3 regions of the Streptomyces sp. NPDC096105 genome follow, and region 3 is predicted to be linked to each of the others. Evidence: riboswitches for the same ligand, from Rfam matches in the RefSeq annotation. Region 3 holds a riboswitch; each other region holds the start of a gene.
What was found. A riboswitch is a leader RNA that binds a small molecule or an ion and turns the genes downstream of it on or off. The one in region 3 is predicted to bind cyclic di-AMP.

Region 1 (10,263 bases), on a different contig from region 3:
GCTCCCCCGTTTCCCTCGGTACGGCGGCGGGCGCGGGGCCTGCTACTCGCCCGCGTCGGCCGCCTTCACCAGCGCGTCCTTGGTGACCGTACCCACGTAGACCGTGCCGTCCTCGGTGAGCAGGGCGTTGACCAGACGGGTGCCGAACACCGTGCCGGTGCCGAAGTCGCCCTCGACCTGCTCGCCGAGCGAGCCGAGGAAGCCGTCGAGGTCGCCGCCCGCCTCACCGGTGGGCAGGCCGCCGCCGGAGCCGGTGTCGAAGGTGGCGATCGTGTTCCAGCCCTCGCCGAGCATCTTCAGCCCGTCGAAGCCCTTGGCCAGGTCCTCCTCGGACTTCGGGCCCCGCTCCGGCTTCCCGAAGTCGCCGCGCTCCCGGTCCTGTTCGGTGTCCTCGGTCACCTTGGCGCCCTTCGGCGGGGTGAACTCGAACGTGGAGGCGTCCGGGCGGTCGAAGCTCACCTCGGTGAAGCCGACGTCCACGACGGCCGAGCCGCCGCTCGACGGGGTGAGCGTGAACTTCAGCGGCAGGCCCGTCTCGTGGTCCACGGCGATGCTGACGGCGCCGACGGTGGAGCCGGACTGCTTGGGCTCGACCACCAGTCGGTAGGCGGCCCGGCCGGCCACCTGGGCGGTGCCGTCGACCTTCACGGACGTGGTGTCGTCGACCGCCTTCAGCGCCTCCTCCGCGAAGTCCTGCGGGGTGGCCGGGGGCCGCTGTTCGCGCCGCTCGGACGCGTCCGGCCCGTCGACGGTGGCGTGGTAGACCTCGTTGGACGCGCTGTCGTAGCCCCAGACGTCCTTGCCGTTGTGGATGAGGCTGTACTCGGCCGCGTTCTCCAGCAGTGACAGCTTCTGGCGGTCCGGCCCGTCGGCGGCGACGCGCAGGGTGTGCGTGCCGGACGCCAGCTCGGTGAGCCGGCCGGACGGGTCGGCGGACGAACCACCCTCGCCGTCCCCGCCCAGCGCCCCGGACGCGAGGCTGCTCTCCAGGCCGCCGAGGTTCGGCAGCCCGAGGTCGGTGGTGATCCTCACGGTGCCGGACAGCCGCTCCACGTCCGACTGCGCGATCTTCTCGATGAGCTGTGCGGCGGTGATGTCCGGCAGGTCGGGGTCGCCGGAGTCGGCGAGCGCCGGGACGAGTCCGATCGTCGCGGCCGCCACGCCCATCACCGTGACGGGGACGACGTACCGCGCTGCCCTGCGGCGGCCGGCGCGCGGCTCCTCGACCTCCCCGGCAGTCGTCGTGTCGTCGGATGCGTGCGGTGCCATGTGTGCCCTCCGTCGTCGGCGGCGGCTTCCGTCCCGTGTCCTCGCACCAGTTCGGCCCGAGCCGCCATTCTCACCCGAACCGGTGAGAAGTGGTGTTGTCCGTCGTGGTCCATCTGACCGCATTCGCGGGGCGGATACGTCAGACCGCGGGCTCAACTGCGCGTACTGCTGCGGTATGACACGGCACGGCGCCGCCTCACCCGCCCCGTAGGGGTCGTCCGGGTCCGGGAGGCGTACGGGGGACGGCCGGGCGGGTCAGCCGGCCCGGTGCACCACGGCGTCGCACATCTCGACGAGCGCCGTCTTGGCGGGGCCGTCGGGCAGCGGGGCGAGCGCGGCGCGCGCCTCCTCGGCGTAGCGCACGGTGTCCCGGCGGGCCTGGCCCAGCGCGGGATGGGCGCGCAGCAGCCGCAGCGCCTCGGCGTGCCGGGCGTCGTCGGTGAGGTCGGAGTCGAGCAGCTCGCACAGGGCGACGTCCTCGGCGAGGCCCAGCCGGGCCGCCCGCTCGCGCAGCCGCAGCACGGGCAGGGTGGCGATGCCCTCGCGCAGGTCGGTGCCGGGGGTCTTGCCGGACTCGTGGGAGTCGGAGGCGATGTCCAGGACGTCGTCGGCGAGCTGGAAGGCGACGCCGAGCCGCTCGCCGTACTGGGTGAGGATGTCCACCACCGTCTCGTCGGCGCCGGACATCATCCCGCCGAACCGGCAGGAGACGGCGACCAGGGAGCCGGTCTTGCCGCCGAGCACGTCCAGGTAGTGGTCGACCGGGTCGCGGCCGTCCTGCGGGCCCGCGGTCTCCAGGATCTGGCCGGTGACCAGCCGCTCGAACGCCTCGGCCTGGACCCGCACCGCCTCCGGGCCGAGGTCGGCCAGGATGTGGGAGGCGCGGGCGAAGAGGAAGTCGCCGGTGAGCACGGCGACCGAGTTGCCCCAGCGGGCGTTCGCGCTCGCGACCCCGCGCCGCACCTCGGCCTCGTCCATCACGTCGTCGTGGTACAGCGTGGCCAGGTGGGTGAGCTCCACCACGACGGCCGACGGCACGATGCCGGGCGCGTAGGGGTCGCCGAACCGGGCGGAGAGCATCACGAGCAGCGGACGGAACCGCTTGCCGCCGGCCCGCACCAGGTGCTGGGCGGCCTCCGTGATGAAGGGCACCTCGCTCTTGGTGGCTTCGAGCAGCCCTTCCTCGACAGCCGTCAATCCGGCCTGGACATCGGCTTCCAGAGCCTGGTCCCGCACGCTCAGCCCGAACGGCCCGACGACGGTCACGAGGGGTCTCCTGTCTGCTGGTGTCTGCTGGCGGTTACACGGTTTGTCGATAGGTCGCTGTCACCACTCGAGTCAGCGTATCCGGTCATGTTTCGATCACCGCCAGGGCCCGGGGTCACAAGCAAGGCGATACGGGAGCAGAAGCGGAGTGTTTTTGATCGGGCGATGACAACGGACATACCTCGACTTCCCGGACGCGGTGGCCCGTGAACCATCCTGCCCCACCCGAGAGTCCGATTTACCGCGATCGCTCCGTTAATTCCCCTTGGCCGCACATGTGCTCACGGTCGCCGCCCCGTGAAGTGAGTCACGCGCACGCCGGCCGCCCGGTCACCCTCGCACACGCCCGTCATCCCGCTCCACGCAACGGACTTGACTCTGACCGGCCACAAAGGATCAAGCACCCGAAATCGCCCATCTCAAGATCAAACGGGGCTTTGTGTGATCGTCGCACTTGTTTCCGGCATGTGCTCTCGCATACGTTCCGGGCCTGCCGGGTGGACGCCTAGTCCTGCCGCCACCCGCATCACACCCGACGACGAACTCACGCACGGCAGGAGCGGGGGACCCAGGTAAGCCGCCGTACCGGACACCGCGCCGGGACGGCTCGGGGTGAAGCCATGCCCGCAGGGGCACGGCCGGGCACTCTCCCGCCCGAACCCGACAGCTCACCTCGCAGGCGTAGGAGAGGAACCCAGACATGCCCGCTTCCGCTTCGTACCGCCGCCTCGTCCGCTCCCTCGCCGTCGCCGGCACCGGCGTCGCCGTGGTCGCGATGCCGCTGTTCGGCGCCACCAGCGCCGCGGCCGCCCCCACGGCCCAGGCCGCCACCTCCACGACCGCGTACCCGGACAACCTCGACGGCTGGATCCGCGAGGCGATGGACGTCATGGCGCAGAACGGCATCCCCGGCTCCTACGACTCCATCCACCGCAACATCATGCGGGAGTCGTCCGGCAACCCGGCCGCCATCAACCTGTGGGACTCCAACGCCGCGAAGGGCACCCCGTCGAAGGGCCTGCTCCAGGTCATCGACCCGACCTTCCAGGCGTACCACGTGCCCGGCACCGCCTTCGACCCGTTCGACCCGGTCGCCAACATCGCCGCGGCCTGCAACTACGCCGCCGACCGCTACGGCTCGATCGACAACGTCTTCGGCGCGTACTGAGCCGACCTCTGACGGGCCACTCCGGCCGTCCGCCCGAACAGCCGCTCGAGGACGACGGCCACGCCGTCGTCCTCGTTCGACAGGGTGACCTCGTCGGCCACCGCCTTCAGCTCGGGGTGCGCGTTGGCCATGGCGACGCCGTGGCCCGCCCACCGGAACATGGGGACGTCGTTCGGCATGTCCCCGAAGGCGACCGTGTCCTCGGGGCGCAGCCCCAGGTGCTCGGCGGCCAGCGCCAGCCCGGTCGCCTTGGTGACCCCGCACGGCTGGAGCTCCACCGTGCCCGGCCCCGACATCGTGACCGTGGCCAGCGAACCGACCACGGACCGGGCCGCCGCCGCCAGCGCGTCGTCCGACAGCTCCGGGTGGCGCAGCAGCACCTTGCTGATCGGCCGCGCCCACAGGTCGTCGCGCCGCTCCACCCGCACCGACGGGAGCGTCGGGTGCGGCATCCGGTAGCCCGGCTCGATCAGCGTCAGCCCGTCGGCCCCGTCCTGGTCGACCGCGGCGTACACCTCCCCCACCTCGGCCTCGATCTTGCCGAGCGCGGTCTCCGCCAGCTCCCGGTCCAGCCGGACCGACCACAGCATCCGGTGCGTGGCGGCGTCGTAGACCTGCGCGCCCTGTCCGCACACCGCGAGCCCCGTGCAGCCGAGGTCGTCGAGCAGCGACCGCACTCTGGGGGCCGGGCGCCCCGTCACCACGAGGTGCCGGGCGCCGGCCCGCTCCGCCCGCGCGAGGGCGGCGAGGGAGCGGTCGGAGAGGGTGTCGTCACCGCGCAGCAGCGTCCCGTCCAGGTCGGTGGCGATGAGAAAACAATCGGTGGGTGCGGCCATGATCAGAGAATACGGACAGGAGGACCGTCCGATTCGCCGCGCCCGTATGCCCTCGCATTGGGTGCGTTTTGCCTTCTTACACCGCCGGATCGCGACCGGTTGGGACCTCTTTCCCGTTTTGACCGGAACAGGGTGCGCTCCGGCGGACCCGGGCCCGGGAAGTCGTCCGTGTACAAGAGCTCACCGGGGCGCGACCCCGTAACGTGTGGCACGGCCACGGACACGTGGCGCACCCGCGCACACGAAAGCGAGGCAGCACCCGATGCCCCCCTTCGATGTCCCCGAGGGCGATCCCTTCGGCCCGCACAACCTGCCGTACGGCGTCTTCTCGCTCCCCGGTTCGCCGGAGCGCACCGTGGGCGTCCGGCTGGGCGACCACGTCCTCGACGCCGGCGCGGCGGCACACGCCCTGGGCTCCCCCTACGCCTCCCTGCTCGCCCGCCCCACCCTCAACCCCCTGCTGGCGGCGGGCCGTACGGCCTGGTCGGACGTGCGGCGCGCGCTCACCGCGTGGGTGACGGTCCCGGCGCACCGGGAGACCGTCGAGCGGTTCTTCCACCCGCTGTCCGAGGTCACCCTGCACCTGCCCTTCGAGGTCGCGGACTACGTCGACTTCTACGCCTCGGAGAACCACGCCCGGAACGTCGGGCAGATCTTCCGCCCCGACGCGGCCGACTCCCTGACCCCCAACTGGAAGCACCTGCCGATCGGTTACCACGGCCGCTCCGGCACCGTCGTGGTGTCCGGCACCGACGTCGTACGCCCCTCCGGGCAGCGCAAGGCGCCCGCCGACGCCGCCCCGGTGTTCGGCCCGTCCGTGCGGCTGGACATCGAGGCCGAGGTCGGCTTCGTCGTCGGCGTCCCGTCCGAGCGGGGCCGGCCCGTGCCGCTGAACGCCTACCGCGACCACGTGTTCGGCCTGTGCCTGCTCAACGACTGGTCCGCCCGCGACATCCAGGCCTGGGAGTACGTGCCCCTCGGTCCGTTCCTCGGCAAGTCCTTCGCCACCTCCGTGTCGGCGTGGATCACCCCGCTGGACGCCCTGGAGGAGGCCCGCACCGCCCCGCCCGAGCGCACTCACCCGCTGCTGCCGTACCTCGACGACTCCGGTGAGGAGCCCGGCGGTTACGACCTGCGCATCACCGTCAGCCTCAACGGCCAGGCCGTCTCCGAGTGCCCCTTCTCCACCATGTACTGGACGGCCGCCCAGCAGCTCGCCCACATGACGGTGAACGGCGCCTCCCTGCGCACCGGCGACCTCTACGGCTCCGGCACGGTCAGCGGCCCCGCCGAGCGCGAACGCGGCTCCCTGCTGGAACTGACCTGGAACGGCCGCGACCCGCTCGAACTCCCCGACGGCGAGCGGACGTTCCTGGAGGACGGCGACGTGGTGACACTGTCCGCCTGGGCGCCGGGCCCGGACGGGGTGCGGGTGGGCCTCGGCGAGGTGACGGGACGGGTGGTCCCCGCGTCCTGACCCCTCCGGCCCTACCGAACCGACCGAGCACGCTGACTCGCACCGTCCCTCGCCGTCATACTTGGCGTCGGGCGGTGCGTCGTCCTCTCACGCCGCGCGCCCCGCACCACCGCACGCCCCCGAGCCGCCCCTTCCGACAGGATCCGGAGCCCGTGGCATGACGTACTGCCTGCTCCTGCTGAGCGTGGTCGCCGTGACCGCCGCCGTACCCGTCCCCCGCGCGCTGACCCGGGCGAAGTGGCCGGAACGGGAACCGGTCGTCGGCCTGTGGGTGTGGCAGTGCCTGGTGGCCACCGTCCTGCTGTGCTGCCTGACCGCCCTGGCGCTGGGCGCCGCCGCCGTCTTCGGCACCGTCCGCGCGCAGTTGTTCGCCCCGGCGCCGCCCGCCGTGACCGCCGCGTACGACCTGTCGTCCGCCTCGCCGTGGACGACCGTCCTCACCGTGCTGCTGGCCTGCGGCGCGGCCTGGACCGCCGCGATGCTGGGGCGGGAACTGGTCGAGGCCCGCCGGCGTCGCGCCCGCGCCCGCGCACACCTGCGGGACCGCGCGCCCGACCTGCCGGCGGGGCTGCCCGAGGGACGGGGGCCGCTGCTGGTGCTGGAGGAGGAGTACCCCGACGCCTGGTGGATGCCGGGCAGCCCGCCCCAGCTGATCGTCACGACCGGCGCGCTGCAGCGCCTGACCGGCCATCAGCTCGACGCGGTCCTCACCCACGAACGCGGCCACGCCCGGGCCCGCCACGACTGGCTGCTGCATCTGTCGGCTGCGCTGGCGGCCGGCTTCCCGCGCGTCCCGCTGTTCGCCCACTTCTGCGAGCAGACGCACCGTCTGGTCGAGCTGTCCGCCGACGACACGGCCTCCCGCCGCTGCGGCCATCTGACCACCGCGCTGGCGCTGATCGAGCTCAACCAGCACCGGGGCGTGCTGTCCTGCTCCTCCAGCCACCGGCTGCTCGGCGAGCGCGTCGACCGGCTCCTCGAGCCGCCGCCGCGTCTGGGCCGCCGTCACCGCGCCCTGACCACGGCCGCGGCGTCGCTGGTGCCCTTCCTCCCGCTCCTCATCACCTTCGCGCCGGGACTGACGGCGCTGCCGTAGCGGACCGGCCGGGGGCGCTCAGGTCCAGTCGGGCTCCTCGTCGGGCCAGTCCTCCTCGGGCGCCGGGGCCTCACCGGCCGGGTCGGGAGCGGCCGGGCCGAGAGCGACCTCGCCCGGCGCCGCCAGTCCGGCCAGCACCGCCACGACCCCCTCGCCGTACGTCGCCCGCTTCTTCTCGCCGACGCCGCTGATGCCGCCCAGCTCCTCCACCGAGGCGGGCCACACCGTGACGATCTCCCGCAGCGTGGCGTCATGGAAGATCACGTACGCCGGGACGCCCTGCTCCTTGGCCTGCTCGGCGCGCCAGGCGCGCAGCGCCTCGAACGCCGGCTGCAGCTCCTCGGGCAGCTCGGCGGCGGCCGCCTTGGCCTTGCGCTCGCCGCGGCCCGCTCCGCCGCCCGAACGGGAGGCGGCCGGCTTCTCGGGCTCCTTGCGCAGCGGCACCTCACGCTCGCGCCGCAGCACCGGCCCGCTGGCCTCGGTCAGCACCAGCGTGCCGTACTCGCCCTCGACCGCGAGCAGTCCCTGGGCGAGCAACTGGCGTACCACGCCACGCCATTGCACCTCGCTCAGCTCCTCGCCGATCCCGAACACGGAGAGCTGGTCGTGGTCGAACTGGATCACCTTGGCGGTGCGGCGGCCCAGCAGGATGTCCACGATCTGCACCGCGCCGAACTTCTGTCCGCGCTCCCGCTGCAGCCGCACCACCGTGGACAGCACCTTCTGCGCCGCGACCGTGCCGTCCCAGGTCTCCGGCGGGGCGAGGCAGGTGTCGCAGTTGCCGCAGTTCTCCCCGGACGGCTCCTGGCCGAAGTAGGCGAGGAGCTGGCCACGGCGGCAGCGCACGGTCTCGCACAGGGCGAGCATGGCGTCCAGGTGCTGATGGGCCCGCCGCCGGAACGCCTCGTCGCCCTCGCCGGACTGGATCAGCTTGCGCTGCTGGATGACGTCGTTCAGCCCGTAGGCCATCCACGCGGTGGACGGCAGGCCGTCGCGGCCCGCGCGGCCGGTCTCCTGGTAGTAGCCCTCCACCGACTTGGGCAGGTCGAGGTGGGCGACGAAGCGGACGTCCGGCTTGTCGATGCCCATGCCGAAGGCGATGGTCGCCACCACGACCAGGCCCTCTTCACGCAGGAAGCGCGCCTGGTGCGCGGCGCGCGTCCCCGCGTCGAGCCCCGCGTGGTACGGCACCGCCTCGATGCCGTTGCGGGAGAGGAACTCGGCGGTCTTCTCCACCGAGTTGCGTGACAGGCAGTACACGATGCCCGCGTCCCCGGCGTGCTCCTCGCGCAGGAAGGCGAGGAGCTGCTTGCGGGGGTCGGCCTTGGGCACGATCCGGTACTGGATGTTGGGCCGGTCGAAGCTGGCCACGAAGTGCCGGGCGTCCCGCAGGCCCAGCCGCTCGGTGATCTCCCGGTGCGTGGCGTCCGTGGCCGTCGCGGTGAGGGCGATGCGGGGCACGTCCGGCCACCGCTCCCCCAGCACGGACAGGGTGAGGTAGTCCGGCCGGAAGTCGTGCCCCCACTGGGAGACGCAGTGCGCCTCGTCGATGGCGAAGACGGAGATCTTGCCGCGTGAGAGGAGGTCGAGGCTGCTGTCCAGGCGCAGCCGCTCCGGCGCCAGGTAGAGCAGGTCGAGCTCGCCTGCCAGGAACTCCGCCTCGACCGTGCGCCGCTCGTCGAAGTCCTGCGTGGAGTTGACGAAGCCGGCCCGCACGCCGAGCGCCCGCAACGCGTCCACCTGGTCCTGCATCAGCGCGATCAGCGGGGAGACCACCACGCCCGTGCCGGGCCGGACCAGCGCCGGGATCTGGTAGCAGAGCGACTTGCCGCCGCCGGTCGGCATGAGCACGACCGCGTCGCCGCCCGCGATCACATGGTCGACGACCTCTTCCTGCTCACCGCGGAAGGCCTCGTAGCCGAAGACCCGGTGCAGCGCCGCCAGCGCCTCACTGTCCGTCACTGCCATCCCGGCGACACCGTCCGTCCCGTGCATCGTCCCGTCCCCCGCGGCCGTACCTCGGCCACTGCGTCCACCATAGGCGTCCGGACCGACAGTCCAGGAGTTGTCCACAGGCCCGCACGGAACCGCCCGGGTCCTGTGCGCGACGGCGCCCGCCGCGACCGGGAACGGCCGCGGCCCGGCGCCCCCGCGCGGGGGTGCCGGGCCGTGTCCGTACCGGGGCAGGGGGCGCGTCAGCGCACGAACACCCCCGCGTCCCCGGCCAGCTCCAGGAAGTACTGCGGCGCCACACCGAGCACCACCGTGACCGCCACACCGACCGCGATCGCCGTCATCGTCAGCGGCGACGGCACCGCGACGGTCGGGCCCTCCGGGCGCGGCTCGCTGAAGAACATCAGCACGATGACGCGGATGTAGAAGAACGCCGCGACCGCCGACGAGATCACACCGATCACGACCAGCGGGACCGCGCCGCCCTCCGCCGCCGCCTTGAACACGGCGAACTTCCCGGCGAAGCCCGAGGTCAGCGGGATGCCCGCGAAGGCGAGCAGGAACACCGCGAACACCGCCGCCACCAGCGGGGAGCGCCGGCCCAGGCCGGCCCACCGGGACAGGTGGGTCGCCTCGCCGCCCGCGTCCCGCACCAGCGTGACCACGGCGAAGGCACCGATCGTCACGAAGGAGTAGGCCGCCAGGTAGAACAGCACCGACGAGATGCCCGACGGCGTGGCCGCGATGACGCCCGCGAGGATGAAGCCCGCGTGCGCGATCGACGAGTACGCCAGCAGCCGCTTGATGTCGGTCTGGGTGATCGCCACGATCGCGCCGGCCAGCATGGTGACGATGGCGACGCCCCACATGACCGGCCGCCAGTCCCAGCGCAGGCCCGGCAGCACCACGTACAGCAGGCGCAGCAGGGCGCCGAACGCCGCGACCTTGGTGGCCGCCGCCATGAAGCCGGTGACCGGGGTGGGCGCGCCCTGGTAGACGTCGGGCGTCCACATGTGGAACGGCACCGCGCCGACCTTGAACAGCAGGCCCATCACCAGCAGCGCCGCGCCGATCAGCAGCAGCGCGTCGTTGCCCATGGTGTCGGCGAGCGCCGGGGTGATCTCCGGCACAGTGCCGTCGACGACCTGCGCGATCGTCGCGTACGACATGGAGCCCGCGTAGCCGTACAGCAGGGCGA
Region 2 (10,263 bases), on a different contig from region 3:
AGCCGACCGAGGAGTTCGTGCGCTCGCACGGCCTGCGCCTCGTGGTCTCCGCGGTCGCCGAACTGGAGTCCGGGAACCTGGACGCGGCCTGCGAGCAGGGCGTACGGGCCGTGGAGGTGGCGGGCCGCATCTCCTCGGCGCGCACCACGGAGTACGTCAAGGACCTGCTGCACCGGCTGGAGCCGTACGGCGACGAGCCGCGCGTGGTCGAGCTGCGCGAGCGTGCCCGTCCGCTGCTGATGACGACGGCCTGACCGTCCCGCCCGCCCTTGGTTTGAAGCCGCTGTCAGTGGCGCAGTGCACTATCGACGCGGGAGGTGGCGCAGGTGGTGGCGGGGTCGTACGACTGTGACGTGGTGGTGGTCGGAGGCGGGATCGTCGGCCTGTCGACGGCGTATGCCATCGGGCGGGCGGCTCCGGGCACGCGGGTGACCGTGCTGGAGAAGGAGCCGGGCCCGGCCCGGCACCAGACGGGCCGCAACAGCGGGGTGATCCACAGCGGCATCTACTACCGCCCCGGCTCGCTCAAGGCGCGGTACGCGGTGCGGGGCGCGGCGGAGATGGTGAAGTTCTGCGCCGAGTACGACATCCCGCACGCGGTGACGGGCAAGCTGATCGTCGCCACGGACCGCGCGGAGCTGCCCCGGCTGCACGCCCTGGTGCAGCGCGGCCGGGAGAACGGCATCGCGGTGCGCGAGCTGTGCGCCGCGCAGATCGCGGAGTACGAGCCGGAGGTCCGGGGCCTCGCCGCGATCCACGTCGGCACCACCGGCATCTGCGACTACGGGGCGGTGGCCCGCCGGCTCGCGGAGGCGTCCGGCGCCGACGTACGGCACGGCGCGGAGGTGGTCCGCGTCGACCGGCGCCCCGACCGGGGCGTGGCCGTGCTGACGGCGGCCGGCGACATCGTGCGCGCCCGCGTGCTGGTGAACTGCGCGGGGCTGCACTGCGACCGGATCGCCCTGCTCACGGGCGACGAGCCCGGCGCCCGCATCGTGCCGTTCCGCGGGGAGTACTACGAGCTGGCCCGCCCCGAGCTGGTGCGGGGCCTGGTCTATCCGGTGCCGGACCCGGCGTTCCCGTTCCTCGGCGTCCACCTCACCCGCGGCACGGACGAGGGCGTGCACGTGGGGCCGAACGCGGTCCCGGCACTGGCCCGCGAGGGGTACGACTGGCGGACGGTGCGGCCGCGCGAGCTGGGGGCGACCCTGGCCTGGCCGGGCTCCTGGCAGCTGGCCCGCCGCCACTGGCGGTACGGCGCGGGAGAGCTGCACCGCTCGCTGTCCAAGCCCGCCTTCGCGCGGGCCGTGCGCAGGCTGCTGCCCGCCGTGCGGGACGAGGACCTGGTGCCGACGGCGGCCGGGGTGCGGGCGCAGGCGGTGCTGCGCGACGGCACGCTGGTCGACGACTTCCTGATCCGGGAGGCGCCCCGCGCGGTGCACGTGCTGAACGCCCCCTCGCCCGCCGCGACCGCGTCGCTGCCGATCGGCAGGGAGATCGCCCGGCGGGCGCTGGCCGGCCTCGCCGGGAGCGAGCGGTGAGAGCGGGTCGTGGGGCCGGTCCGTGGGACCGGGCGGACGTGCGCGCCGTCCCCGTAAAATCGAGGGCACTGTGTCTGAATCCGTGATGAGCACCCCCGAAGCACCGCACGCCGCGCAGCAGCCCGGCGCGCGGGCCCGCCGCGACCGCGCGAAGGGGGAGCCGCGCTTCCCCGACGGCCCGAAGGCCGACCCCGCCGGATCGCACTTCGAGCGGCGGATCCGCAGCTTCCAGCCCCGCCGCAGTCGGGTCACCGCAGGCCAGGCGGACGCCCTGCAGCGGCTGTGGCCGGTGTGGGGGCTCGACATCGACGGCAGCCGCCGCCTGGACCTGGCCGAGCTGTTCGGGAACGACCGGCCGGTCGTCCTGGAGATCGGCTTCGGCATGGGCGAGGCCACCGCCGAGATGGCCGCCGCCGACCCGGGGACGAACATCCTCGCCGTGGACGTCCACACCCCCGGCCAGGGTCACCTGCTGCACCTCGCCGAGGAGCGCGGACTGACCCACGTACGGGTGGCGAACGGGGACGCGATCATCCTGCTGCGCGAGATGCTCGCCCCGGACTCACTGAGCGGGCTGCGCGTCTTCTTCCCGGACCCCTGGCCGAAGAAGCGGCACCACAAGCGGCGGCTGATCCAGCCCGAGTTCCTCACCCTCGCCGCGTCCCGCCTGGCGCCGGGCGCGCTCGTGCACTGCGCCACCGACTGGGAGCCGTACGCCGAGCAGATGCTCGAGGTGCTCACCGTGCACCCCGCCTACGAGAACACGCGGGCGGACGGCGGTTTCGCGCCGCGTCCGGAGTTCCGGCCGCTCACCCGTTTCGAGCGGCAGGGGCTGGACAAGGGGCATGTGGTGAACGACCTGCTCTTCCGCCGCGTACCGCACGACGACCGTGCCGGGCACCGGGCCGGGGACCCCGCCTGACCTCCCCCGAGCCCCTGAGCCGGCACGCAGCCCTGCCCCTTTCTCGTTAGGGTCGAATCCGTGGCCAGCAGCCCTCCGTACCCGCCGTGCCCCGGCGCAGCTCCCGGCAGCACGCTGCGGCACCCGCACTGGTGGCAGCGCCCCGCGGTGCGCTACGGAGCGGTGGTCACACTGCTGGCCCTGTCCGGGCTGGTGATCCTCGCGCTGGTCAGGGAGCAGACGGGCACCGAGGGCTTCCTGGTCGGTCTCGGGCTGGCCGTGCTGCCGGTCCCGCTGCTGCTCGCGGCGTTCCGCTGGCTGGGCCGGGTGGACCCGGGGCCCTGGCGGAACCTGCTGTTCGCCTTCGCCTGGGGGGCGTGCGCGGCGGCGCTCATAGCGATCGTGGCGAACAGTTTCGCCACCCGGTGGATAGCGACGACCACCGCCGACCCGGCCGGTGCCGACACCCTGGGCGCGACGGTGATAGCGCCGGTCGTGGAGGAGACCGCGAAGGCGGCGGCGGTGCTGCTGCTCTTCCTCTTCCGCAGACGCGACGTCAACGGGATCCTCGACGGCGTGGTGGCGGCCGGGTTCACCGCGACCGGCTTCGCGTTCACCGAGAACGTCCTCTACCTCGGCAACGCCTTCGGCACCGACCAGCTCACCGGCGGCAGCGGCATCGCCTCGGTCACCGCGGCGACCTTCTTCGTCCGCATCGTCATGTCGCCCTTCGCGCACCCCCTGTTCACCGTGCTCACCGGCATCGGCTTCGGCGCGGCCGCGCTGTCCGCCGACCGGCAGCGGGTGCGGCGCGTGCTCTTCCCGGTCGCCGGGCTGCTCCTCGCGATGGGCATGCACGCCCTGTGGAACGGCTCCGTCATGCTCGGCCAGTTCGGCTTCCTCGCGGTGTACGGGGCGTTCATGGTGCCCGCGTTCGGGCTGCTGACCTGGCTGGTGGTGTGGACGCGGCAGCGGGAGCTGCGGACCGTGCGCACGGAGCTGCCCGCGTACGTGGCCGCCGGCTGGCTGCGTCCCGCGGAGCCGTTCGCGCTGGGCTCGATGCGGGCCCGGCGCCTCGCCCGGAAGTTCGCGCGTGAGCACGGGGGCAGGCCCGCGGCGCGCGCGGTCGCCCAGTACGAGGCGTACGCGACCTCGCTGGCGTTCCTGCGGCACCGGGGCCGCGCGGGGAAGGCGGGACCGGACTTCGTGAGCCGGGAGCGGGAGCTGCTGCTGGAGCTGTGGCACCGGCGCGCGGCGGCCCGTCCGGCACTGGAGCACGCGGCCCGTCTCACGGCGCCCCCGGTGCCGTACGGCGCGGCGTGGGCGTACGGGCCCGTCCCCGCGCCGTGGCAGGCGTACGGGCAGCCGCCCCACGGTCATCCGTATCCGGCGTACGGGGAGCACCCCCACCGCCGCTGAGGAGCCCCGGACATGCGGGACCGGCAGCCCTGACGTCGGGGGGGGCGTCGTCGGGGCTGCCGGCGTTCGCGGCGTCGGCGGCCGGGACGCGGCCGCCGGGTGGTTCAGACGCTGAGGCCCTTGCCGGCCAGCCAGGCGGCCGGGTCGACGCCGCCGGAGGAGCCGGCGGGGTGGACCTCGAAGTGAAGGTGGGCGCCGGTGACGTTGCCGGTCGCGCCGACGCGGCCGATCACGTCGCCGGTGGTGACCTTCTGGCCGACGCTGACGTTGATCGACGACTGGTGGGCGTACCAGATCTCGGTGCCGTCGTCGAGGGTGAGCACGGTCTTGTAGCCGTACGAGCCGTCCCAGCCGGCGGCGGTGATCGTGCCGGTGTGGACCGCCTTGATCAGCGTGCCGGTGGGGGCGGCGAAGTCGAGGCCCGTGTGGTAGCCGGAGGACCAGTAGACGCCGGCCTGACCGAACGTCGAGGTGAGGGTGTACGAGGAGGTCGGCAGGGTGTACTGCTTGGCCAGCTCGGCGAGGCGTTCGGCCTCGGCCTTCTTCGCGGCCTCCTCCTCCGCCCTCTTCTTCGCGGCCTCGGCCTTCTCCTTGGCCTCCTTCTCCGCCTTGGCGGCGGCCTCGGCGGCCTCCTTCTCGGCGGCGGCGAGGGCGGCGGCCTGGGCCTTGCTCTGCGCCTGCCCCTGCTGCTGCTCGACCTGGGCCATGATGCGGGCGCGCAGCGCCTCTCCGGCGCCGGAGGCGCCCTCCTCGGCGTCGGCGGTGGTCATGCCGATGTCGCTGAGGGGGGTGCTCGTGCCCTTGGGCGTTTCCTCCTCGGAGAGGAGGGAACCCACGTTGGGCAGGTCGGGCATGGAGATGGAGACGGGCGGCTTGCCGGTCTGGGCGCTGGCCATGCCGCCGGCGCCGACGGCGGCTATGACGCCGACGCCCAGGACGGTGGAGCTGCGGGCGAGTCCGCCTCCGCGCTGCTTGGCGACGCGGTGCCGCCCGCGCACGGGCCGTACGGACTCCGCGGTGGGGTTCCACTCCTCGAACGGGCCCTCGTCGGCGCCGTAGGCGAAGGTGTCGCTCGGGTGGAACGGGGCCTCGGGGGCAGGCGGGTTGGACGCCACGTGGGCGCGCTCCTTTCCTTCCTTCTTCGCCTACCGGGTTAGCTGACGGGTTCGGAGCAGGAAGGTCTCCTACGCGCGTATACGAGCCGTGTTCTCACGGCGGTATCCGCCCGATTCACCCCATGGTGGTGGTTCCCCGGTTCCCTCGCGGGATTCGGCGCGTGCGCACGGAGCCGCCTTCTGTGACGGCTGGGACGACCGCGCTGCGTTATCGAACGTTAATAGACGCGGGGGCCGGATTCCAAGCCATTCCTCTTGATCGTTCACGATTTCCGTGCGGACTTAAGCGCCATGACCGGGCGAAAACGGGCGAGTTGACCGCGCGTCGGACGACCGGTCGAACCTGACGGTATGTCAGTTGTTATGCGCTGCGAAGCACTTCGCTCACGCTGCGTGAGAGGCGGGGAGAAAGGTGCCGGCACAAGGCGCCGGTATACAGAAAACACCGAGGGCCGGAACCCTTTCGGATTCCGGCCCTCGGCCTTCAGTAGCGGGGACAGGATTTGAACCTGCGACCTCTGGGTTATGAGCCCAGCGAGCTACCGAGCTGCTCCACCCCGCGTCGGTAATCACCAGTGTACGGCATCCGCGGGGCCCGACGCACATCCCTTCCCCGGCGGCGCGATCAGCCGGCCGGCAGATGCGCGTTCGGCGCCTTCGCACGCCGCTCGTGCTCCGGCAGGACCAGCACCGTGGCGCCCCCGTCCGCCAGCACCGCGCTGCCGTCGGCGTCCGCCACGAAGGTGTCCGGCTCCCGCCAGGCCGTGACCACCCGGCGCACCCCCGCGTCCAGGATCAGCCGCGCGCAGGGCGCCGGCCGGGACGCGCGACGGGCGCACGGCTCCAGGCTGGAGTAGACGGTGGCGCCGGCCAGCCGCGGGTCGGTGGGGTCGGTCCTGGCGAGCGCGGCCTCCTCCGCGTGCACCACGGGGTCGCCGCCCTCACGGGAGTACCCCCGCGCCAACTCGGTGCCGTCGGCGGCGACCACGACCGCGCCGACGCTGAACGCGGTCCCGGAGGGCGGGCACAGCGCGGCCAGCTCGCAGGCGAGGGCGAGCCAGTGGTGGTCGGCCGCGGAGGGCAGCGCGCCGGTGCCGGGCGCGGTGGGCTCGTAGCGCATCAGGACGACGTCGCCGACGGGCCGAGTCTCGACCAGCCGCAGCCGGCCGCCCTGGTAGGAGCCGGGGCCGAACAGCCGGGGGGCGTCCGGGTCGCCGACGAACAGCGGGGCGAGGACGAGCTGCAGTTCGTCGGCGAGGCCCTGGGTCATCAGCTGGGTGTGGATCCGCCCGCCGCCCTCGACCATCAGGCGCCGCACCCCGCGCTCGTCGTGCAGGTGCTCCAGCAGCCGCCGCCAGTCCAGGCCGTCGCCGAGCGGGACGACGTCGGCGGCGAGACCGAGGGCGCGGGCCCGTCCGGCGCCCTCGTCGGTGGTGTAGAGGACCTTCTCGCCGCCGGTGTACCAGAACCGCGCCGCCGGGTCCAGGTCGCCGGAGCCGCTCACCGTGACCTTCAGCGGGTACTCCGGCCTGCCGTCCGCGACCCGGGCGGCGCGGCGCTCGGGCGAGTTGACCAGCAGACGGGGGTTGTCGGCGCGCAGGGTGCCGGCGCCGACCAGGACGGCGTCCACGGAGGCCCGTACCTCGTCGACCCGGTCGAAGTCGGCCGGGCTCGACAGCAGCAGCCGCTCCGGGCCGGTGTCGTCCAGGTAGCCGTCGAGGGAGACGGCGGCGGACAGCAGGACGTACGGGTGCGGCATCGGCGGGCTCTCCGGGTGCGGGTTGACGGCGGGACCGCTGCGCGGTCCGCGTCCAGTCTGGCAACCCGTGCGGCGGGGAGCGGACCGTGCCCCGGCCGCCGGGACCGGTGTCAGGGCTCGATCAGGCCGACCCGGATGGCGTAGCGGGTGAGCTCCAGCCGGTCCTTGAGGCCCAGTTTGGCGAGCAGATTGGCACGGTGCCGCTCCACCGTCTTGGGGCTGATCACCAGCAGGTCCGCGATCTGCTGGGAGGTGTGGCCCTCGGCGACCAGCTTGAGAATCTGCTCCTCCCGGTCGGTGATGGCCTTCGCGGGCAGCGTCCGGCCCTCCCGCGCGAGGTCGAGGTAGTTGTGGATGAGGGCGTTGACCGCCCCCGGGTAGAGGAAGGGCTCGCCCCGCATGGTGGCGTGGCAGGCCTCGACGAGATCGCGGTCGGCGACCGACTTCAGGACGTAGCCCGAGGCGCCGGCGGCCAGCGCCTCGAAGAAGAACTGCTCGTTGTCGTACATGGTCAGCACGAGGATCCGGGTCCCCGGCAGGGTGCGGGAGAGCTCACGGGCCGCCTGCAGACCGGTCAGGCGCGGCATGGCGATGTCGAGGATGGCCAGGTCGGGGCGGTGCTCCCGGGCCAGTTCGAGGGCTTCGGCGCCGTCGGCGGCCTCCGCCACCACGGTCAGATCCGGTTCGCCGTCCAGGATGAGTCGGACCCCCCGGCGGACCAGGGCGTGGTCGTCGGCGAGGAGGATGCGGGCGGGGGACGGGTCGGTCATGGTTCAGCGTTTCCGGTCGGGGGACGTCGGTCACGGGGGCGGGGCGTGCGCGGGCGCGGACCGGCGCACGACGGCGGGAGCGGTCGAGGAGGCGGACGTCCGCACGGGCCGTACGGGGACGAGGACGTGCGCGGGGAAACGCGCGGGAACGGGCACGGCGAGCCGCAGCTCCGTACCACCGGCGGCACGGGGCTCCACGGTCAGCTCGGCGCCCACGAGCAGCGCCCGCTCCCGCATGCCGCGGATGCCGGCGCCCTCGTCCGCGCCGCCGATGCCGATGCCGTCGTCGCGGACCCGCAGCTCGACCCCGCCGGGGGTGCTCCGCAGGGCCAGCTCGGCGCGGCGGGCCCCCGCGTGCCGGGCGACGTTGGTGAGGCCCTCCTGCGCGACCCGGTAGAGCACCAGCTCCGACTCGCGGTCCAGCTCGGGCAGGTCGGGGTCGAGGCAGTGCTGGACGCTCAGCCCAGGACCGCCGAACTCGGTGGCGAGCGCCTTGAGGGCACTGGCCAGGCCCAGCTCGTCCAGCACGCCGGGGCGCAGCCGGCGGGCGATCCGCCGGATCTCCTCCAGGGAGGCGCGGGTGGTCTCCTGCACCTGGCGCAGCTCGTCGCCGAGCTCGGCCGGAGCGTGGTCGGCGGCCCGTTTGAGCTGCAGCAGCACGGCGGTCAGCGACTGGCCCACCTCGTCGTGCAGCTCACGGGCGACACGGCGGCGTTCCGCCTCCTGCGCGGACAGCGCGCGGGCACTGCTGGTGGCCCGCTCGTCCTCCAGCCGGTCGAGCATCGTGTTGTACGTGGTGATCAGCTCGGCGATCTCGCCGCGCCCGCCGACCGCGGGGCGGTTCCCCGGGCGGAGCAGGTCGGTGGTGTTCATCGCGCGGGTCAGGCGCTGCAGCGGGGCGAGGCCGACGCGCAGCAGCAGGGCGTTGGCGACGAGCATGGCGGCCAGTCCCACGGTGAGCACCGCGGCCTCGGTGAGCAGCACGGGCGTGGACACGGTGACGGGTCCCAGGAGCAGGGCGGTGGCGACGATGAGCACGACGGCGTTGAGCAGGAAGATGCGCCAGAACAGAGGCACTCGGTTCCGCCTCCTCGCCGTCGGTATGCTCAAGGCCCCCGACGGCCCGCGGCCGGGGGCGCGGCGCGGGCCGTCACCGTCCAGCCTCCGCCCCGGACCGGGCCCGCGCCATCCGTGACAGTCCCCATTTTCCCGGCGTCGGCGGCCCCGTGCCCGTGCTTCCGTGGATACCGGTCCCCCAGGGGGATGGGGGGCGCGACGGATGGCCCCGGCGGAGCGGTACGGGCCACGCTGGAGGCTCCGTACCGGGCGGGTGACGACCTCGGCGCACGGGCACACTCCAGGACAACGGCCCGCGTTCGCGGCAAGCCGGCGGTCCGCGCACGTCCCGGTGCTCGGAGCGACGGCCGTCGACGGTGTGACCGGGCGGCCACCCCCTGGGAAGGAGGAGCCGTGCCCCAGTCCGACGACGATCGCCTGGTCGACCTCGCGGCCCGACTCGAGCACGAGGACCCCCGTTTCGCCCGTTCCCTGGCCACCGGCCGCCCGGCCCGCCCGCGCGAGTACCGGCGCGCCGGCGCCTGGTGGGTGCTGGTCATCGGGCTGGGCATGCTGGTCGCGGGCATCGTCGTCCCCGACGGGCTGCTGATCGCGGCGGGCCTGGTGACCAGCGGAATCGGCGTGCAGCTCATCGACCCCCACCGGCGCCCGGACGAGAACGCCGCCCGGCGCCCGTCACCGTACTGATCCGCCCCTTCCTGGATACGCGAACGGCGCTCGTACCGGCCTGGCCGGTACGAGCGCCGTTCCGCGCGTCGGGGGGCTCCCCCTCCCGCGGGAGGTAGGCCCTGTGGGACTCGAACCCACAACCAATGGATTAAAAGTCCACTGCTCTGCCAATTGAGCTAAGGGCCCCTGGCGATGTTGCCTCCCCGAGCATAGCCGGACGCGGCCGGGGAGCCGATCGGGTATCGGGCAGGCGGCGTTGCGGCCGGAGGGGCACACATGCGCGAGGGCCCGCGCGACAGGTGTCGCGCGGGCCCTCGGCGGTCGGTCCGGTGAGGCGGGGTCAGCCGTTGCGCTTCCAGCGCGGCTTGTCCTCGCGGCGCTGGAAGGAGCCGCCGCCGCGGTGGTCGTCACGACGGCCGTACGGGCGGTCGTGGCCGCCGGAGCGGAAGCCCGGGCGGTCGCCCTGACGGTCGCGGTTGAAGGGGCGGTCGCTGCCGCGGTGGCCGGGACGGTCGTCCCGGCGGAACCCGCCGCGGTCGCGGTCGCGGTCGAAGCCACCGCGGTCGTCACGGCGCTCGAAGGAACGCCCGCCGCGGTCGCCCCGCTCGTCCCGGCGGTCGTCACGACGGAACCCGCCACGGTCACCGCGGTCGCGGTTGAAGCCGCCCCGGTCACCGCGGTCGTCCCGGCGGAAGCCGCCGCGGTCGTCACGGTCGTCCCGGCGGAAACCGCCACGGTCGCCGTCACGGCGGTCGAAGGACCGGCCGCCACGGTCGTCCCGGCGGTCGTCCCGGCGGAAGCCGCCGCGGTCACCGCGGTCGCGGTTGAAGCCACCGCGGTCGTCACGGCGCTCGAAGGAACGCCCGCCGCGGTCGCCCCGCTCGTCCCGGCGGTCGTCACGACGGAACCCGCCGCGGTCGCCGCGGTCGTCCCGGCGGAACCCGCCGCGGTCGTCACGGTCGTCCCGCCGCTCGTACGGCGCCGGGGCCTCCGCGCGCTCGGTCCGCTCGGT
Region 3 (10,263 bases):
CGCGTCCGCCCTGATGATCGGGCTCACGCTGATCACCGGCATGACCGTGGCGGCGGGCAGTCTGCAGCAGGCCATCGACAAGATGGCGGCCGACGCGGTCAAGGCCGACTACACGGTCTCGATGGTGAACTACAACTCACTGTCCCCGGACGTCGAGAAGACGCTGAGGAGCACCGAGGGCGTGGTCGCCACCAGCCCGATGCGGGGCGCGGTCACCCGCGTCGACGGCGAGACCGAGTACGTCACCGGCGTCGACGGCTCCACCATCGGCGACCTGCTGCGGCTGCCGGTCCACGACGGCACGTTCGAGATCGGCGGCGCCCGGGTCGTCGCGGACCGGGAGACCGCGGCGTACTACGGCTGGAAGACCGGCTCGGTCTTCACGGTGGCCTTCGAGGACGGCGGGAAGGAGCGGCTGACGCTCGCCGGCGTCTACGAGTCCAACGACATGGTCCGCGGCGTCCTGCTCGACACCGCGGTCCTCGCCCCGCACGACCCGGAACCGGACGACATGCAGGTCCTGGTGAAGACGGCCGACGGCGCGTCCGACGCGGTCAAGGACTCGCTGGAGAAGGCCCTCGGCAGCAACCCGGGCATCGCGGTCCAGGACCGGAAGGACCTGTCCGACGAGGTCGGCCAGATGTTCACCGTGGTGCTGAACATGGTGTACGGGCTGCTGGCGATGGCGGTGGTCGTGGCGGTGCTCGGCGTCGTCAACACCCTGGCGATGTCGGTGTTCGAGCGGTCCCAGGAGATCGGCATGCTGCGGGCGGTCGGCCTGGACCGCCGGGGCGTGAAGCGCATGGTCCGGCTGGAGTCGATGGTGATCTCGCTGTTCGGCGCCGTGCTCGGCATCGGCCTGGGCGTGTTCTTCGGCTGGGCGGCCGGCGAACTGGTCGCCTCCCGGATGGACACGTACGAGCTGATCGTGCCGTGGGGCCGGATGGGCGTCTTCCTGCTGCTGGCGGCGGTGGTCGGGGTGCTGGCCGCGCTGTGGCCGGCGCGGCGCGCGGCCCGGCTGAACATGCTGCAGGCGATCAAGGCCGAGTAGCCGGGACGTCCCGGCACGAGGACGGGTCCCGCTCCGGGCGGAGCGGGACCCGTCGTCGTGTGCCGGGCCGGTTCCGGGTGCGGCTGCGCAGCGGGAGCCCGGAGGCGCCGGATCCCGGGGTCCGCACGGCGACGGCCTGGCCGGCGCCGGTGCGGTCGCGTCCGGAGGCGAGCGCGGGGGCGGCCGTGCGGAGCTGCCGGACGCGGGCCCGTCCCGGCCCGGCGGGGGCCGCCGCGCGGGCCCGCTCGGACTCCAGGCCGGCCACCCGGCGGCGCGGGGCGCGGCGGTCGCGCACGACCGGAGCGGGGGCGTCCGGGGGGCCGGCTTCCGCGCCGTCCCGGGTACGGACGCGCACGGGGAGGAGTGCGCCGGTCAACCGTTCGAGGGCGTCTTCGGCCGCGGGGCGGCGTCTGCCATGGTGTGCACCTCCGTGACCGGAGCCCGGAATGTCGTCACCGCGACACGCCTGGGCGCGGCCGTGACGGTGCCCGGCGCGCGTCGTGTTCCGGCGGAGCAAGGGAACGCGACCCGCGGGGAGCCACCCCCGAACACGCCGAAGGGACCGCCCGCACCACGGATGGCGGGCGGCCCCTTCGACAGTGGCCTGCCTACGGCCGGCCTCGGGTCAGGAGGCCTTGGCCTCGGTCTTCTTCGGCTCCTGCGCGGCGGGCGCCGGGGCCGGCTTGGCGGCCTCGTAGAACTCCTCGCGCGGGGACTCGATCGCGCCCAGGGACACGACCTCGCGCTTGAGGAACATGCCGAGGGTCCAGTCGGCGAAGACCCGGATCTTGCGGTTCCAGGTCGGCATGGCCAGACCGTGGTAGCCACGGTGCATGTACCAGGCGAGCCGGCCCTTGAGCTTGATCTTGAACTTGCCCATGACGATCATCGCCACGCCCTTGTGCAGGCCGAGGCCCGCGACCGCGCCCTTGTTGGCGTGGCTGTACTCCTTCTGCGGGAAGCCCCGCATGCCGGAGATCACGTTGTCGCCGAGGACCTTGGCCTGGCGCAGCGCGTGCTGGGCGTTCGGCGGGCACCAGGCGTTCTCGTTGCCGGCCTTGCGGCCCACGAGGTCCGGCACCTGGGCGTTGTCGCCCGCGGCCCAGATGTAGTCGGTGCCCTTGACCTGGAGCGTCGGCTCGGTGTCGACGTGGCCGCGCGGACCGAGCGGCAGGCCGAAGCGGGCCAGCGCCGGGTTGGGCTTGACGCCCGCGGTCCACACGATGGTGCCGGCGTCGACCTCGAGGCCGTTCTTCAGCACCACGTGGCCGTCGACGCAGGAGTCCATGGAGGTGGACAGGTAGACCTCGACGCCGCGGCTCTCGAGGTGCTTCTTGCCGTACGCGCCGAGCTTGGGGCCGACCTCGGGGAGGATCTTGTCGGCGGCGTCGACGAGGATGAAGCGCATGTCCTCGCGGGACACCGTCTTGTAGTACTTGGCCGCGTCCCGGGCCATGTCCTCGACCTCACCGATGGTCTCCGCGCCGGCGAAGCCGCCGCCCACGAAGACGAAGGTGAGCGCCTTGCGCCGGATCTCCTCGTCCGTGGTGGAGTCGGCCTTGTCGAGCTGCTCGAGGACGTGGTTGCGCAGGCCGATGGCCTCCTCGACGCCCTTCATGCCGATGCCCTGCTCCGCGAGACCGGGGATCGGGAAGGTGCGGGAGACCGCGCCCAGCGCGATCACCAGGTAGTCGAAGGGCAGCTCGTACGCCTCGCCCACCAGCGGGGCGATCGTGGCGACCTTGCGGTCCTGGTCGATGGTGGTGACCCGGCCGGTGAGGACCTCCGCCTTGGGAAGCACGCGCCGCAACGGGACGACGACGTGCCGCGGGGAGATGCTGCCGGCGGCGGCTTCGGGGAGGAAGGGCTGGTAGGTCATGTACGACCGCGGGTCGACGACGGTGACGGTCGCCTCGCCGTAACGCATCTTCTTCTGGATGCGCCGAGCTGCGTACAGGCCTACGTACCCACCGCCTACTACGAGGATCCTGGGACGCTCCGTGGTGCTCATGGCATCGAGTATCCACCCGCCTCAGAGGGGTACCTCGTGCGCCCCTTCACAAGCTTTGACAGGGCCTGTGTTACCATCCCGCATTTCTTGATCCAGATCACAGTGCGGATCGGGAACCGGCGCCGCGGGTGACGCGTTGTCAATGCCGCGTGAGCTGCCTCTCTGTCGTCCCGGACGGACTGTGAGGCCGACCGGGCGGTCGGTGCGACCGGTGCGCGCAGACCCTCTCCGACTCCCTTCTGAACGTGTTCAAAGGGGTGTTGAGCGCCCGAACGGGTCAATCGGACCCACTTCTCCGCCCTCCCGGGGCCAAATCCTTGTGAAGAACTTCACGAACTTTCCCGCAGAGGTCCGCCCCGAAGGGCCCGAAGACCCCCCGGAGCACCGCTCAAACGCCATCCCGACTGCTCAGCGGAGGTCTACTCGCCGATAACAAAAGGGGTCGGGCCGCGGACCAGGCGGTGGTGAATCGCCGCGCTCGCGGCCGAGGCGGACGACCGGCGGGACGTCCGCCGCACGCTGCGACGCCCCGCCCGGTGCCGGCCTCGTCCGGCAGCGCCCCTCAGCGCGCCTCGGCGGCGCAGCTGTGAGCGATCCCGTCGAGGATGTCGTGCTCCGACACCACGACCTCCTCCGCGCCCGTCCGCTCCATGACCGCCAGGAGCACCAGGGCCCCGGCGCCGATCACGTCGACCCGCCCCGGGTGCATCGACGGCACCGCCGCCCGTTCGGCGTGGGTGGAACGCAGCAGCCACTCGGTGATCCCGCGGACCCGGTCGCGGGAGACGCGGGAGTGGTGGATGGCCGCCGAGTCGTACTCGGGCAGGTCCTGGGCGATCGCCGACACGGTGGTGACGGATCCGGCGAGGCCCACCAGCGTCCGTGCCTCGCGCAGCGGCACCGCCTCCTCCGCCCGGTCCAGGGCGGCCTCGATGTCGGCGCGCATCGCGGCGATCTGCTCCTCGGTGGGCGGGTCCGTCACGGCTCCGTCCCGCACCAGGTGGCGCTCGGTCATCCGGACGCAGCCGACGTCCACGGAGCGGGCGGCGCGCACGTGGTCGTCGCCGACGACGAACTCGGTGGAGCCGCCGCCGATGTCCACCACCAGGAACGGCCGGTGCAGGCCGTCCCGGCCGGTCAGCTCCCTGGTGGCGCCGGTGAAGGAGAGCTCCGCCTCCTGGTCGCCGGTGATCACCTCGGGCTCCACACCCAGGATGTCCACCACCCCGCGCACGAACACGTCGCGGTTCTCGGCGTCGCGGGAGGCCGAGGTGGCGACGAAGCGCAGCTTCCGCGCGCCGTGCTTCTCGATGACCTCCGCGTACTCGCGGCAGGCGGCGAAGGTCCGCTCCAGCGCCTCCGGCGCCAGCCGGCCGGTGCGGTCGACGCCCTGGCCGAGCCGCACGATCGTCATCCGCCGGTCCAGGTCGGTGAGTTCGCCCGTCACCGGGTCGACGTCGGCCACCAGCAGCCGGATGGAGTTCGTCCCGCAGTCGATCGCGGCGACCCGGGTCACCGGCCCTCCCCCGTCTCCTCCGCCGGCGTCACGCACGGCCCCTTGCTCCACCACTCCGGCAGCATCGCCAGCGCCTCGTCGCCCAGCGGGTTCACGCCGGGGCCGGCCGCGAGCGAGTGGGCGACCAGCACGTGCAGGCACTTCACCCGGTCCGGCATGCCGCCCGCGCTGGGGAAGTTCCTCAGCTCCTCGATCTCGTCGCGGCGCCGGACGTAGTCCTCGTGCGCCGCGCGGTAGGCGGCCGCGAGCTCCGGGTCGGCGGCCAGCCGCTCGGTCATCTCCTTCATCACGCCGTTCGCCTCCAGCGTGCCGATCGCGGAGTTCGCCCGCGGGCACGTCAGGTAGTACAGCGTCGGGAAGGGCGTGCCGTCGGGCAGCCGCGGTGCGGTCTCCACGACGTCCGGCTGCCCGCAGGGACAGCGGTGCGCGATGGCGCGCAGCCCGCGCGGGGGCCTGCCGAGCTGCTGCTTGAAGGCCTCGACGTCCGCGGCGGTGGGCTCGGTGCGCGGGGTCGTGGGCGGAGGGGTGTCCATACGTGTCTTTCTGCGGTGTTCCGTCGGGTCACTGGTCGGCGGCGTCGGCCTTGTCGACGCCGTCCCAGACGTTGGCGTACCAGGGGCGGTCGGCGGCCCGGAGGTCGCCGCGCGTGGTTCCGGCGCCGGCCGGGTCGACGACGATGTAGCCGGTCTCCCCCGGCATGACGTAGTGCAGGCGCCTGCGGATCTCCTGCTCGGCGTAGGCGTCGTCCTGCCAGCGGGCCTTGAGGTCGCGCAGCCGTTCGACCCGCCGGCGGGTCTCGTCCTGCTCCTTCTGCAGGTCGGCGATCTCCGCGCGCTGGGAGACGTACTGCCGCATCGGGTAGGCGAGGGCCACGACCAGGGAGCAGACGACCAGGACGAGCAGGGCCGCGCGGCCGGTCAGCCGGGAGCGGCGGGCCTGCCGCTTGGTCTGCGAGCGGTAGACCCGGGCCGCGGTCTGCTCACCGATCAGCCGGATCCTGGTCGCGGTGGAGAAACGGTCCCGGTCCTTGACCGCCATGTTCCCGCCTCTCGTTCGGTCTCCTACGCGCGTACGTCCCCGCACACGGTACGGGACCGGGTACGGGGACGTACGTACGACGCCTCCTGCGGAGGGCGGGGTCAGCCCTTGAAGCGGGGGAACGCGCTGCGGCCGGCGTACACCGCGGCGTCGTCGAGGATCTCCTCGATGCGCAGCAGCTGGTTGTACTTGGCGACGCGCTCGGAGCGGGCCGGGGCGCCGGTCTTGATCTGGCCGCAGTTGGTGGCGACGGCGAGGTCGGCGATGGTGACGTCCTCGGTCTCGCCGGAGCGGTGGGACATCATGCACTTGAAGCCGTTGCGCTGGGCCAGCTCGACGGCGTCCAGGGTCTCGGTGAGCGAGCCGATCTGGTTGACCTTCACCAGCAGGGCGTTGGCGGCGCCCTCCTCGATGCCGCGGGCCAGGCGCTCCGGGTTGGTGACGAACAGGTCGTCACCGACGAGCTGGACCTTGTCGCCGAGCTTGGCGGTGATGGTCTTCCAGCCCTCCCAGTCGTCCTCGAACAGCGGATCCTCGATGGACACGAGCGGGTACGCGTCGACGAGCTCCGCGTAGTACTCGGTCATCTCGGCGGCCGAGCGCTCCTTGCCCTCGAAGCTGTAGACGCCGTCCTTGTAGAACTCGGAGGCGGCCACGTCCAGGGCCAGGGCGATCTGCTCGCCGGGGGTGTAGCCGGCTTCCTGGATGGCCTCGAGGATGAGGTCGAGGGCCTCGCGGTTGGAGCCGAGGTTCGGGGCGAAGCCGCCCTCGTCGCCGAGGCCGGTGGCCAGGCCCTTGCCCTTCAGCACCTTCTTGAGGGTGTGGTAGACCTCGGCGCCCCAGCGCAGCGCCTCGGAGAAGGACTCCGCGCCGATCGGGGCGATCATGAACTCCTGGATGTCCACGTTGGAGTCGGCGTGCGAGCCGCCGTTCAGGATGTTCATCATCGGCACCGGCAGCAGGTGCGCGTTCGGGCCGCCCAGGTAGCGGAACAGCGGCAGGTCGCTGGCCTCGGAGGCGGCGTGCGCGACGGCGAGCGAGACGCCGAGGATGGCGTTGGCGCCGAGCGAGCCCTTGTTGTCGGTGGCGTCCAGGTCGAACATCGCCTGGTCGATCAGGCGCTGCTCGGTGGCGTCGTAGCCGACGAGCTCCGGGCCGATCTGCTCGATGACGGCCAGTACGGCCTTCTCGACGCCCTTGCCGAGGTAACGGCCGGCGTCGCCGTCACGGAGTTCGACGGCCTCGAAGGCGCCGGTGGAGGCGCCGGACGGGACGGCGGCACGACCCGTGCTGCCGTCGTCGAGGCCGACCTCGACCTCGACCGTGGGGTTGCCTCGGGAGTCCAGGATTTCCCGGGCTACGACGACGTCGATGGACGGCACGAGCATCTCCTTCTTGGGATGTGACGCGGGTGAGCGGGGCCGCGGGGGCCCTGCGAGTCCGAGCCTAACCGGCTCCGGGCGATCGGCCATCCGGCCGCCCGCCTCATGGACAGAACCGAGAGTAAATTGTTTCCGAACGGAACAAAGCAGGTTCGGGAAACCGTGACCGGAAAGCGTCCGGACATGACCCCGCCCCGGTGCGTACGGGGAAGAAACGCACCGGGGCGGGTGGCCCGTGGGGACGGGGGGAGGGACCGTGCGGCCGGCCTTACTTCAGGTGCAGCTGCTGGCCCGGGTAGATGAGGTCGGCGTCGTCGACGATGTCGTCGTTCAGCTCGAACAGCTTCGCCCAGCCGCCCTTGACGTCGTGCTCCGCGGCGATCGAGCTGAGGGTGTCGCCCTTGACGACCTTGTACTCGCCGTCGCCCTTCTCGACCTTCTCGCCGGTCGGGGTGGTGACGGTCTTCTTCTCGCTCTTCTGCTCGGCCTTCTGCTCGGCCGGGGCGGCCGGGCGCTCGGCGGAGCGGGAGGCCTTCTGCTCGCTCTCGCGGGACTCCGCGGCGCCGGACTCCTGGGAGGAGCCCTCGGCGGAGGAGCCGTTGTAGGCGGCGTTGGACAGGCCGGTGCCGCAGACCGGCCAGGCGCCCTTGCCCTGGCCCGCGAGGACCTTCTCGGCGATCTCGATCTGCTGGGCCTTGGTGGCCTGGTCGGCGGTGGCCGCGTACTTGGTGCCGCCGTACCCGGCCCAGGTGGAGGCGGAGAACTGCAGACCGCCGTAGTAGCCGTTGCCGGTGTTGATGGACCAGTTGCCGCCGGACTCGCACTGGGCGACGGCGTCCCACTCGGACGCGGTGGCGGCGGAGGCGTTGCCGGCCGCCATCAGCGGACCGGCGACGGCGGCGCCGGTGACACCGGCGATGGCGATGGCGCGAGTGGCCTTGGACGGACGACGGTGCTTGCCCTTGCCGGAAAACAGCATGGATGGATCCCCTCACCGACGCCTACGAGGTGAGCTGTCGGGTTCGGGCCGGTTGAGTTGCCCGGCCACGTCCCTCCCGGGACGCGGCTTCACCCCGAGCCGTACCGGACGTGAACCGTCCGGGTCCGGCGCCTACCTGGGTCCCCCGCTCCTGCCTACGGCGCATGACGCGACGACTGTTCCCGTGCTGCCACTGGCAGGATTCGGCGTGGCGGCAGCCGGGGCCCGCGATGGCGAGCGGTCACGACCGTAAGCACGGGCCCGACGGAATTTCAAAGATGATCAGGTCTTCTGAGACCTATCTCTCACAGCCCTTATTACGGACATTCAGCCCGAATCACTCCGTCAACTGCCGCCGCGCGGAGGCGCCTTCGAACGCCGCCCGCGCCCGCTACTCGCCGGTCTCCGCGTCCACGAGAAGCCGCTGACCTGGCAGGATCAGGTTCGGGTCGTCGCCGATGACCTGCTGGTTCTCGACGTAGAGCGCCGTCCATCCGCCGGTGAGGGCAAGGGAGTCGGCGATGGACACCAGACTGTCCCCGGCCCGCACGGTGTAACGGTCGTCGGCGGCCCCGGCCGGCGTGCCGGCGGAGCGCGAGGCGTGCCGGCCGGCCGACGAGGCCGCGGCGTCGGCGCGCTCGTCCTCCTGGGCGCTGGGGCCGCGGTGGCGGCCCGGGCCGGCGGACTCGGACTCGGTGACCTCCGAAGAACCGGTGCTCTGCCCCGACTTGTCCGACTCGTCACGCTCGGAGGCGGCGGGGGCGGACGGGGAGGCCTTGTCGTTCGCGTCACCCTCCTCCCCGCCGGACGAACCGGGCGTGGCGGACGGAGAGGGAGAAGCGGACGCATCACCCGGTTCCGGCGAACCGGACGGAGTGGTGGTGCCGGCGGTCCGGGAGTCGTCCGGGGTCGCGTCGTCGGCCACGCCCGGGTCGACGTCCGGGGACGCCGCGTCCTGGTTCAGGCCCGTGAGCAGGCCGCAGGCGCGCCACTTGCCGACCCCCTGGTCGGCGAGGAGCCTCTCGGCGACGGTGATCTGCTGGTTGCGGCTGGCCTGGTCGGCGCTGGGCGCGAACTCCAGGCCGCCGTAGGCCTCCCAGTCGTCCTGGGTCAACTGAAGGCCGCCGTAATAGCCGTTGCCGGTGTTCTGGCTCCAGGATCCGCCGCTCTCGCACTCCGCGACCCGGTCCCAGGTCTCGCCGTCCGCCGCACTGGCACTGCCCGCCCCGAGCAGAGGGATCGCGATGGCGGAGCCGGTCACCCCGGCCGCGACGAGAAGAGCCGGAGCCTGGCGAGGGCGACGGTGTCGGCCGTTCCCGGAGAGCATGCGGAAGCCTTTCACTCGGCGACGAGGACCGGCACGGTGAGCAAAACCTTGCGGCGCGCCGTACTTGATGGGTGAACGTATAGGCAGACGATCACTTGTCACAAGTTCATGCCGTGCAGATCACATGGAGATCACAGAGTTGAGCACGTCTCAGGTTTCCGCGCGTAACCCGCAGGAACCGGACAGGAAGGTCAGCCTCCTCGTCAGGCCCGTCCTGGACGCGGAGGAGAGAATTCCACCGGAAGCGTGCGGAGTCCCCGCATGATGAGGCCGCCGCGCCACCGCAGCTCGGCCGGCTCCACGGCGAGCCTGAGGTCCGGCAGCCGGGTCAGCAGGGTGGCCAGCGCGGTCTGCCCCTCCAGGCGCGCGAGGGGGGCGCCCAGGCAGTAGTGGATGCCGTGCCCGTACCCCAGGTGCTGGTTTTCGCGGCGGCCCAGGTCCAGGGTGTCCGGGTCGGCGAACCGCTCCGGGTCCCGGTCGGCCGCGGCCAGCACGACGAGGACCGGGTCGCCGGCCTCGACACGCTGCCCGCCGATGACCACCGGCTCGGTGGCGAACCGCCACGTCGCCAGCTCCACCGGCCCGTCGTAGCGCAGCAGTTCCTCCACCCCGGTCTCCAGCAGCCCGCGGTCCCCCTCGGCCAGCGCCCGTTGCAGGCGCTCCCGCTGCCCGGGGTGGGTGAGCAGGGCGTAGGTGCCGTTGCCGATGAGGTTGACGGTGGTCTCGAAGCCGGCGAAGAGAAGGATGAACGCCATCGCGGCGGCCTCGTTCTCGGTGAGGTGCTCCCCGTGGTCGGAGGCGCGGATCAGACCCGAGATGAGGTCCTCGCCGGGGACGGGCTCGGCGGGCAGCGCCTCGCGCTTGCGGTGGATCAGCTCGGCGAGGTAGCCGCGCATCTTCTTCACCGACCGGGCCACCCCGCCGCGCGGGCCGCCGCCGTGGCGGATCATCATGCCCGC

Region 1: another riboswitch for cyclic di-AMP. It lies ahead of ACIQ8B_RS20800 (transglycosylase SLT domain-containing protein); the one in region 3 lies ahead of ACIQ8B_RS09640 (transglycosylase family protein).
Region 2: another riboswitch for cyclic di-AMP. It lies ahead of ACIQ8B_RS02760 (M23 family metallopeptidase); the one in region 3 lies ahead of ACIQ8B_RS09640 (transglycosylase family protein).

Annotation. Positions count from the first base shown of each region.
Region 1 is NZ_JBIWGC010000013.1:57,823-68,085, forward strand. It holds gene ACIQ8B_RS20790 (outer membrane lipoprotein carrier protein LolA) at 43-1,269, opposite strand; gene ACIQ8B_RS20795 (polyprenyl synthetase family protein) at 1,525-2,535, opposite strand; cyclic di-AMP (ydaO/yuaA leader) riboswitch at 3,062-3,230, shown strand; gene ACIQ8B_RS20800 (transglycosylase SLT domain-containing protein) at 3,236-3,703, shown strand; gene ACIQ8B_RS20805 (HAD family hydrolase) at 3,667-4,539, opposite strand; gene fahA (fumarylacetoacetase) at 4,802-6,016, shown strand; gene ACIQ8B_RS20815 (M56 family metallopeptidase) at 6,174-7,112, shown strand; gene recQ (DNA helicase RecQ) at 7,131-9,107, opposite strand; gene nuoN (NADH-quinone oxidoreductase subunit NuoN) at 9,308-10,263, opposite strand, start outside.
Region 2 is NZ_JBIWGC010000002.1:11,157-21,419, forward strand. It holds gene ACIQ8B_RS02740 (MFS transporter) at 1-254, shown strand, start outside; gene lhgO (L-2-hydroxyglutarate oxidase) at 318-1,541, shown strand; gene trmB (tRNA (guanosine(46)-N7)-methyltransferase TrmB) at 1,627-2,463, shown strand; gene ACIQ8B_RS02755 (PrsW family intramembrane metalloprotease) at 2,524-3,861, shown strand; gene ACIQ8B_RS02760 (M23 family metallopeptidase) at 3,966-4,976, opposite strand; cyclic di-AMP (ydaO/yuaA leader) riboswitch at 4,989-5,146, opposite strand; tRNA gene ACIQ8B_RS02765 (tRNA-Met) at 5,465-5,538, opposite strand; gene ACIQ8B_RS02770 (dihydrofolate reductase family protein) at 5,602-6,735, opposite strand; gene ACIQ8B_RS02775 (response regulator) at 6,846-7,505, opposite strand; gene ACIQ8B_RS02780 (HAMP domain-containing sensor histidine kinase) at 7,536-8,582, opposite strand; gene ACIQ8B_RS02785 (DUF3040 domain-containing protein) at 8,976-9,269, shown strand; tRNA gene ACIQ8B_RS02790 (tRNA-Lys) at 9,365-9,437, opposite strand; gene ACIQ8B_RS02795 (DEAD/DEAH box helicase) at 9,592-10,263, opposite strand, start outside.
Region 3 is NZ_JBIWGC010000004.1:386,815-397,077, reverse strand. It holds gene ACIQ8B_RS09675 (ABC transporter permease) at 1-1,051, shown strand, start outside; gene ACIQ8B_RS09670 (hypothetical protein) at 1,038-1,406, opposite strand; gene ACIQ8B_RS09665 (NAD(P)/FAD-dependent oxidoreductase) at 1,677-3,062, opposite strand; gene ACIQ8B_RS09660 (Ppx/GppA phosphatase family protein) at 3,625-4,578, opposite strand; gene ACIQ8B_RS09655 (DUF501 domain-containing protein) at 4,575-5,111, opposite strand; gene ACIQ8B_RS09650 (septum formation initiator family protein) at 5,140-5,616, opposite strand; gene eno (phosphopyruvate hydratase) at 5,718-6,998, opposite strand; gene ACIQ8B_RS09640 (transglycosylase family protein) at 7,267-7,977, opposite strand; cyclic di-AMP (ydaO/yuaA leader) riboswitch at 7,982-8,150, opposite strand; gene ACIQ8B_RS09635 (transglycosylase family protein) at 8,369-9,304, opposite strand; gene ACIQ8B_RS09630 (cytochrome P450) at 9,508-10,263, opposite strand, start outside.